One region of the Paenibacillus lacisediminis genome, then DNA from elsewhere that is predicted to be linked to it. Evidence: riboswitches for the same ligand, from Rfam matches in the RefSeq annotation. Region 1 holds a riboswitch; the other holds the start of a gene.
The links. Region 1 has a riboswitch for FMN ahead of ACLD72_RS10920 (DMT family transporter). Riboswitches for the same ligand answer to the same signal wherever they lie in the genome.
Positions count from the first base shown of each region.

Region 2: another riboswitch for FMN. It lies ahead of ribD (bifunctional diaminohydroxyphosphoribosylaminopyrimidine deaminase/5-amino-6-(5-phosphoribosylamino)uracil reductase RibD); the one in region 1 lies ahead of ACLD72_RS10920 (DMT family transporter).

Region 1 covers NZ_JBKIAX020000004.1:474,823-479,414, reverse strand. Annotated here, with positions in the region: gene ACLD72_RS10935 (methionine ABC transporter permease) at 1-347, shown strand, start outside; gene ACLD72_RS10930 (MetQ/NlpA family ABC transporter substrate-binding protein) at 462-1,328, shown strand; gene ACLD72_RS10925 (LysM peptidoglycan-binding domain-containing protein) at 1,511-2,797, shown strand; FMN riboswitch at 2,926-3,096, shown strand; gene ACLD72_RS10920 (DMT family transporter) at 3,334-4,323, shown strand.
Region 2 covers NZ_JBKIAX020000017.1:74,491-79,082, reverse strand. Annotated here, with positions in the region: gene ACLD72_RS25575 (replication-associated recombination protein A) at 1-224, shown strand, start outside; gene ACLD72_RS25570 (MmcQ/YjbR family DNA-binding protein) at 249-590, shown strand; FMN riboswitch at 1,547-1,741, shown strand; gene ribD (bifunctional diaminohydroxyphosphoribosylaminopyrimidine deaminase/5-amino-6-(5-phosphoribosylamino)uracil reductase RibD) at 2,070-3,176, shown strand; gene ribE (riboflavin synthase) at 3,200-3,886, shown strand; gene ACLD72_RS25555 (bifunctional 3,4-dihydroxy-2-butanone-4-phosphate synthase/GTP cyclohydrolase II) at 3,915-4,592, shown strand, end outside.

The DNA of each region.
Region 1 (4,592 bases):
TTTATTCGCGGTTCGTGGAGCAGTCGCTGCTGGAGGTGCCGCGCGGTGTGATGGAGGCGGCGCGGGCGATGGGGGCCTCGAAGCTGGCTATCATTTTCAAATTTTTACTGGTGGAGGCCCGTTCCGGTCTGGTGCTTGGACTGACCTCCTCGACGATCAGCTTTATTTCTTACTCGACGGTCATGGGGGTGGTCGGCGGCGGCGGGGTCGGCGATTTTGCCATCCGGTACGGATACCAGCGCTTTGAAACAGAGTTGATGGTTGCCGTCATCGTGTTGATGATTATTTTGGTGCAGGGCATTCAGTTTGCGGGAAGCGCGATTTCCCGGCGTTTGGACAAACGCTAATTTTTTCGTGGGGAAGCCCGGATTTACTTATAGCGTTAAACAGTAACGGGCCCCAAAGGAGCAACGAAGACAAATAGCATGAGGGTTGAAGGGGGATTTTTTTTCATGAAAACGATGAAATGGATGATGAGCCTGGCGCTGCTGGCGCTAGTGCTGACCGCGTGCGGGAGTGGCAGCGGACAAAACGGGGCGGCGAAAGGCGCCGGAAATGAAGCGGGTACGAACGGAGCGTCTCCGGCGGCAGCACCCGCGGAAACAACAACGACGACTTTGAAGGTAGCCACCTTGATTCCGCCAATGACGGAAATTCTTGAACTGATCAAGCCGCAGCTTAAGGAGGAGGGCATCGACCTGGAACTGGTCGTATTGTCCGATAATGTGCAGCCAAACGATGCTTTGGCCAACAAGGAAGTCGATGCGAATTTTTTCCAGCACGTTCCTTACATGGAACAGTACAATGAAAGCAAAAATGCCCATCTCGCAGCGGTTCAGCCGGTGTATCACGCGGTCTACGGCGCTTATTCCAAAAAGTACAAATCGATGGAGGAGCTGCCGGACGGGGCGACGATCGCCATCGCCAATGACCCTTCCAACATTGCCAGGTCGCTGATGATGCTGGATAAAGCGGGGATCATCAAGCTGAAGGAAGGAGCCGGGCTTGAAGCCACCCAGGCGGACATCGTGGAAAACAGTCACCATTACAAATTCGAAGAAGTCGATTTGCTAATGCTGGCCCGGATGCTGGATGACGTCGACCTGGTGCTGATGACGCCGGCGTATGCCAGCCCGCTTGGACTGACGCCGAAAAAGGACGCTTTGCTGACGGAAACCGTCGATTCCGCGTTTGCCATTACACTCGTCGCCCGTGAGGACAACAAGGATTCGGAGCCGATCCAAAAGTTGGCCAAAGCGATTTCCAGCCCGGAAGTGAAACAGTACCTGGAACAAAATTACGGCGAGATCGCATTGCCGGCGTTCTAAAAACGGGGCCTGGCACCAAAGAAGGGCCTAGCCTTAAGCGTGCGGTGTTGCGCTGTATGACGTCGGTCCAGCACGTCGGTCCAGCACAGAGGTTGGCACATCGGCGGACTGCCGGCGGCATAGGTCAAACTCCCTTCCTCATAAAATAATGGCAGCGAATTTTTTGTGAGGGAGGGAAACCGATGCAGATTCATGTCGTTCAGCGGAACCAATCCATATACAGCATCGCCGATACTTACGGCATCCCTTATGGCGATATCGTGGAAGCGAATGAAATCCCGAATCCCGACCGGCTTGTGGTAGGACAAACTCTGGTTATTCCGATCGTCGGCAGCTATTACCGGGTTCAGCCCGGTGACAGCTTGTGGTCGATCGCACAGCGGTTTGGAATCAACTACCGGGAGCTGGCTCGGGTGAACGGTATTTCACCGGACCGGACGTTGTCCGTCGGGTTTCGGCTGTACATTCCGCCCCGTCCGAAACGGAACGCGGAGTTTAACGCCTATGTGGAACCCCGGGGCGGGACCGTGGCCCCGGAGCTGGAGGAAGGGGCGCGGGAGGCCGCTCCACATTTGACTTATCTGGCGCCGTTCAGCTTTCAGGCGCGGCGGGACGGATCGCTGAAGGAGCCTTTGCTGGACAACTTCCCGGCTATCGCCAGAGAAAACCGGGTCGTGCTGATGATGGTCGTTACGAATCAGGAAAATGACCGGTTCAGCGATGAGCTGGGACGGATTCTGCTGAACGACATCGCCGTGCAGGATCGGTTTTTGGACAATATCGTGACGACGGCCGGCAATTACGGATTCCGGGATATTCATTTCGATTTCGAATTTTTGCGGCCGGCCGACCGGGAAGCTTACAACGCCTTTTTGCGTAAGGCAAAAGCCCGTTTCGAGCAGCAGGGCTGGCTGATGTCGACCGCACTGGCGCCCAAAACGAGCCGGGAGCAGCAGGGACTGTGGTATGAAGCCCACGATTACCGGGCGCATGGGGAAATCGCCGATTTTGTCGTGATCATGACCTATGAATGGGGCTACAGCGGCGGACCGGCCCAGGCCGTGTCGCCGATCGGTCCGGTGCGCAGGGTCATCGAATATGCGCTGACGGAAATGCCGGCAGGGAAAATTATGATGGGGCAAAATTTGTACGGCTATGATTGGACCTTGCCCTTCGTTCCTGGCAGCGTAGCGCGGGCGGTCAGTCCACAGCGGGCGATCGGGATCGCGGCCCGGCATAACGTGGCGATCGAATACAGCGCACGGGCGCAGGCTCCTTTTTTCAGGTACACGGATGAGGAAGGAAAACAGCATGAAGTGTGGTTCGAGGACGCCAGGTCCATCCAGGCGAAATTCGATTTGATCCAAGAGCTGGACCTCAGGGGCATGAGCTATTGGAAGCTGGGCCTCAGTTTCCCGCAAAACTGGCTGCTCATCGAAAGCAACTTCGACGTGGTGAAGCGGTCGTAACATGAGATGGTCTTGAATTTTCACGAATTTTCAATTATAATTTTCATGTGACTTTTGTAACAGTGGCATCGGGTTGATTGCGGTATGCTGAAACCAACCCAACATTTTTTAAAAAAATTCAAATGAATATGGATCTTCGGGGTAAGGTGAAATTCCTGACCGGCGGTGAGGTTCCTCTATTCCATGGCGAAGAGAGGGGCTTAAGCCCGCGACTCGTTTACCGCGTATTGTCTGCGGTTGGCGACTGACTTGGTGCGATTCCAAGGCCGACGGTAAAGTCCGGATGGGAGAAGATCAAACAAGCAAGTTTGAACAGAGCTTTTCTTTGCTCTGCCCAGGCTTATTTGGTCGCCCTCGCAACCCCTTTTTCACGAAAGGATTGCGGGGGTTTTCTGCGTAGACCCCATATTCAAGAAGGGGACATCACTATGAAAAATGCAAGTGCAAGCGGTAGAGTTAATGGGGTAGGAGCGGGGACAGGCAAGGTTGGTTTGCAGGCCGGCGGCAACGCCGGCACGCTGGCGGGAGCATCCGGAATGGCGGGCGCGTCAGGGAAGGCGGCAACATTGGCCGTGAACGCGGCCGCAAAAGGAACAGCGAAAACCGGGTTTTGGCTTGTCGTTCTGGGAGCCGCCCTCTGGGGTGTCGACCCGCTGTTTCGGATCATTTTGCTGAAGTCGCTGACTTCGGCGCAACTTGTTCTGATTGAACATATCATCATCGCTTTGGTGGCCGTTCCGGTGTTATGGAAAAACCGCACCGATCTTAAAGGGCTGGGCTGGCGTCACGCCGGAGCGCTGCTCTTTATTTCCTGGGGCGGGTCGGCGGTCGCCACCATCCTGTTCACGATGGCTCTATCGAGCGGTGATTTGAACGCCGTGCTGCTGCTGCAAAAAATGCAGCCGCTGTTCGCCATCCTGCTCGCCGGTTTGATATTGAAGGAGAAACTGCCGCGTCACTTTGCCGGATTGCTGGTGATCGCTTTGGCCGGAACGTACCTGCTCACTTTCGGATTTACGGTTCCGATCGGGCACTGGCGCGATTTCGTGCAGGTCGGCAGCCTGCTTTCGCTGGGAGCGGCCGCGCTTTGGGGCGGTTCGACCGTGATGGGCCGGCTGATGGTTGGAAAGATGAAGTATGAGACGGTCACGTCGCTGCGGTTTATTTTGGCGCTGCCGCTGCTGCTGGCCATCGCCTGGAACGAAGGGGCGGCCTGGAATCTGCCGTCCGGAGGCTGGCAAATCGCCGCCGTTTCGCTGAACATGCTTGGACAGGCGCTGCTGCCGGGACTCCTGAGCTTGCTCGTCTACTACAAAGGATTGACGACCACAAAGGCGTCGGTGGCCACGCTGGCAGAGCTAAGTTTTCCGATGGTCGGGGTGCTCGTCAACTGGGTAGCGTTCCAGCAGATGATTACGGCAGCCCAAGTGTGCGGATTCGTGCTGATCTGGGCGACACTGTTCATCATCTCACGTCAGGGCGGATCGCCCGCCGCGGAGACGAAAACGAGCAACGCGGGGGCTTAACGGTGATGAGGGATTAACTTGTTTTTTAACTGACTCAGGTTTTGGGGACCTCCATTGCGGAGGTCTTTTTTGTTGCCAAGAGGAATTTGGGGAGTATGGGGCTTTGGCTGGTCCGGTACCTTCTAAGGGCATATGTATGATTGCGCGCGGGTTAGTAAACATGCTGACCGGTGATTCTATTGGATATATCCAATAGAATCAGTTGAAATTCGCAGAAAAGAGCCCATCGCGGCAAATCTATTGGATTTATCCAATGGGACATAGCTTCA
Region 2 (4,592 bases), on a different contig from region 1:
AACTTCGCAACGCTCCAACAAAGCTTATGAAAGAGCTTAACTATGGTAAAGGGTATCAGTACGCCCATGACACAGAAGAAAAGCTGACAACGATGCAGACTATGCCAGATTCCCTGATCGGACGCGAATATTATCATCCGACAACACAGGGGTCTGAATTCAAAATTAAACAAAGGATGGAAGAAATTGCAGCATGGCACAAGAAAAACAACAATCATGATTAGCTTTACAGACAGGAGGATACCAAAATGAAATTAGAAGAAATCGTAGAATACTGTTTATCTTATCCAGCCTCATATGAGGATCATCCTTTTGGAGAAGATTGGACAGCCATACGCCACAAAGGAAACAAGAAGATCTTTGCATTAATATTTGAAAAAGATGATCATCTTTGCGTTAACCTGAAATGTGATCCTGAGCGATCTGATTTCCTTCGAAATGCATTTGAAGAAGTTAAGCCGGGATATCATATGAGTAAAGAGCATTGGAATACGATTATCTTAGATGGAAACCTTCCGGAGGATGATCTTCACGATATGGTAAAACATAGTTTTGACCTGACGAAACCCAAACATAAAGTGAAAAAATAACTTATTAGGATTTAAAACTATTAAAGAAAATAATGCTACTGAAGATAGCTGGACTTTTGGCGGAACCTATATATCGTTTTTACGTATATCGTTTTTACGCTTAGGAGTTGATTTATTGAAATGGAGACGAATCCCCGCAAAACAACAATAAATCCTAGTTGGAAGAAGTAAACTAACGGGTTGCCCTCTAATCAAGTTAGATGATGAAGGAAATAGAATAACCCAGACGGGGTGTCCATTTTCAGGCACAATTGATATAGCTCACCCTAGAAATGAGTCTTTTTTTGAGCCACCATATATATCGGATCAGACTTTACTCAAAAGCCATGTTCAGAGAGCAAACCATCATATACCAAATATAGACGATCCAAATTCGTTACGGATCTTTCGACAAAAAAAGTCAAATGATAAACTTGCTGTAAGCACCGATGGCGAGGGCTCTGGTCCCGCCATCAGTTCGAGTCCGTACAGACTACTCTTGCTGGCGCTACGTGAGCGTATCCCTCGAGCATCAACTCACGGCGCGGCCAGTACCAGATCACGGTCGAACAGGAGCAGCACGACGCGAAAGCTATGGGTACAGCCTGTTTCCACTGTGAAGGACCTCCGCCAGTGATCCCAGGTTTTTCTCGCCAGCGCCTAGGAGGCAGGTAGCCAGCCAGGTCAGGCCGAGCACTTTGCGATCCTTACCAAGCGGAGTCGCTGTCATCCTCCTATTTAGCGAGATTGTGTTCAAAATGTTTATTCTCAAGATTTAGGGTCTTCCAGTACTTTCTAGCAGCAACCTTTCCCAAAACATAAGCAACGGCTTCCGTTCCCTAAAGTTGAGTGCTGCAAACAATTCCGGAGGTGCACTGTGATGTTCCCCAGGGAGGCAGTGCTTGCGTTTTTCATTTTGTGGTGGTAACATTACCGCAGAGCCTATGACTTATCATAGGACAACAACCAAATAAGCTACAATCCTTCGGGGCAGGGTGAAATTCCCTACCGACGGTGATGGCTGAAACGGATGGCGGCAATTTTCGCCAGTGGTATCAATCCCTCCGCTTCAAGCACGAGTCCGTGACCCGCGAGGCGCTTGAACAAGCGCGAGCGGCTGAGCCGGTGAGATTCCGGGACCGACAGTATAGTCTGGATGGGAGAAGGAAAACGCGAAGAAACACGCACGTTTTAGTTATGTTTCAATTATTTTTATTTCGGGCGTGTTTGCAATCAAAGGGCTTTTTGTATTTCAAGTTCCGTAATTCACAAAGTTTAGTTGCGTGATGGAATGGTGGCTTGAAAATACGGCGTATTTAGGCTATTCGTCTTTTTGGCGGTATTGTCTTTGTCGTCTGCTCTTTTTGCTTGCGTAGGACAACTCTCATACAACCCTGCTGGATTGATTCCGGCAGGGTTATTTGATCTTGTTTAAGGTTTAGGTTTGAGGTTTTAGTTTGAGGTTTTTGTGATTTTGGATTCAGCGGGAGGCGAGAGGCAATGCAAGTGATCGATGACGATTACTACATGGGGCTTGCTCTGGACATGGCCGAGCGGGCCCAGGGCCAAACCGGCGTCAACCCGGTGGTCGGCGCGGTGGTCGTGAAAGATGGCGCGCTCGTCGGACTGGGGACGCATCTTGAGCGCGGCACGCCGCATGCGGAAGTTCATGCGCTGAACATGGCCGGAGCGAACGCCAAGGGCAGTACCGTTTACGTTTCGCTGGAGCCCTGCAGCCATTACGGTTTGACGCCGCCTTGCGCCGAGCGGCTGATCACCGAGGGGGTCAAACGGGTCGTCATTGCCTGCGAGGACCCGAATCCCCAGGTTGCCGGCAGGGGCATTGCGATGCTCCGCAGCCAGGGGATCGAGGTGAAAGTAGGCGTGCTCCGGGAACGGGCCCTGAAGATTAACCGGAAGTTTATCAAATTTATTACGACAGGGCTCCCCTATGTCACGGTCAAAACGGCCAGCACGCTTGACGGCAAAATCGCTTCCCGCACCGGGGACAGCAAATGGATTTCCAATGAAGACGCGCGGGAAATCGTGCATACGATGCGGCACCGGCATCAGGGGATTATGGTCGGCGTCTCCACCGTTCTTGCCGACGATCCGCAACTCACAACCCGGCTTTCCGTTCCGGGGCTGTCGCCGGTCCGGTTGATCGTCGACTCCACGCTGCGGATTCCCGAATCCGCCAAGGTACTGCAGGATCATGCGGCCCCGACGATCCTGCTGACGACGGAGCGGGCCAATCCGGCCAAGGCGGAGCTGTTAACAAGCCTGGGCGTGGAAGTGATGCACTGCGGAAACGGACCGCAGGTGGACCTCAAGCTTGCCCTGGAGCAGCTCGGAGCTAAAGGTATCTCGTCCGTCCTGGTGGAGGGTGGCGGCCGCTTAAACGGCTCGTTATTGCAAAATCGGCTGGTGGATGAAATTGTGTTGTTTTTTGCCCCCAAGCTGATCGGCGGCGAAGCGGCGGCGGTGAACTTCAAGTTCGACGGCTTTGATTTGATGCGGGACGCCGTCAGCTTGCGGGATATGGAAGTGACGCAAATCGGAGATAATGTGTGCATCCGGGGTTTTCCGGTTTGGAGCGAAACGTAAATGAGCCAAAGGAGGGATAAGAGATGTTCACGGGACTCATTGAGGAGATCGGGACGATGAAATCGATCGGCCGCAAGGGAGAAGCGATGCTGCTGGAAATTTCCGCGCGGATGGTCACCGAAGGTCTAAAGCTCGGAGACAGCATCGCCGTCAACGGAGTCTGTCTGACGGTCACTGCCTTTGACGCCGCCTCCTTTACGGTCGATGTGATGCCGGAAACGTACCGGAATACGAATTTGAAAGATCTGAAGCCGGGCAGCCGGGTCAATCTGGAACGGGCGATGGCGGCAAACGGGCGCTTCGGCGGCCACATCGTGCAAGGGCATGTCGACGGCGTTGGGAAAATCGTCGGCACGAGCCGGGACCAAAACGCGGTAGTATACGAAATCGCACCGCTTCGTTCGTCCTTGTTCAAATACATCATTCCCAAAGGTTCGGTTGCGGTGGACGGAATCAGCCTGACGGTCGTGGAGGCCGGTGGCGGGAAATTCGCGGTCTCGATCATTCCGCATACCCTTGCGGAGACGGTGCTGGCCATCAAACGCCAGGGAGATACCGTGAATTTGGAAGGCGATGTGCTGGGAAAATATGTGGAGCACTTGCTGAAATACGGAAAAGACCACGGTGAACCGGAGGATGAAGGTTCCGGCAGCCCATCCGCCCCGTCCGGAATCGATCTGCCGTTTTTAGCCGCTAACGGTTTTGCCTAAAGTTTGTTGAAACAGGAGGGGAAAAAGAATGAGCGATATACGTTTGGACCGTGTGGAAGATGCGATCTACGAGTTAATGCGAGGTAAAGTCATCATCGTCGTGGACGATGAAGACCGGGAGAATGAGGGGGATTTCGTTGCCCTGGCGGAAAAAGCAACACCGGAAGTGATCAATTTCATGATCACGCAGGGGCGCGGACTTGTCTGCTTGCCGATCACCCAGGAGCGGGCCGAAGAGCTCGATCTAAAGCCGATGGTTGCGCAAAATACCGATTATCACGGGACGGCTTTTACGGTTTCCATCGACCATGCCGATACGACGACCGGGATTTCCGCCTACGAGCGTTCGCTTACGGTCAAAGGGATCATGGACCCGAACGCGAAGCCGTCGGACTTCCGGCGGCCCGGCCATATGTTCCCGCTGATCGCCAAAAAAGGCGGTGTGCTCCGGCGCGCGGGCCACACGGAGGCCGCGGTCGATTTGGCCCGGATGTGCGGCTCGTACCCGGCGGGGGTCATCTGCGAGGTGATTAAGGAAGACGGGACGATGGCCAGACTTCCGGATCTGGCGGAAATCGCCAACAAGTTTGATCTGAAGCTGATCAGCATCAAAGACCTGATTCATTACCGCAACGAAAAGGAAAAGCTGGTCAACCGCGAAGTCGAGGTGCGGATGCCGACCGATTATGGCGAGTTCAGAGCGGTC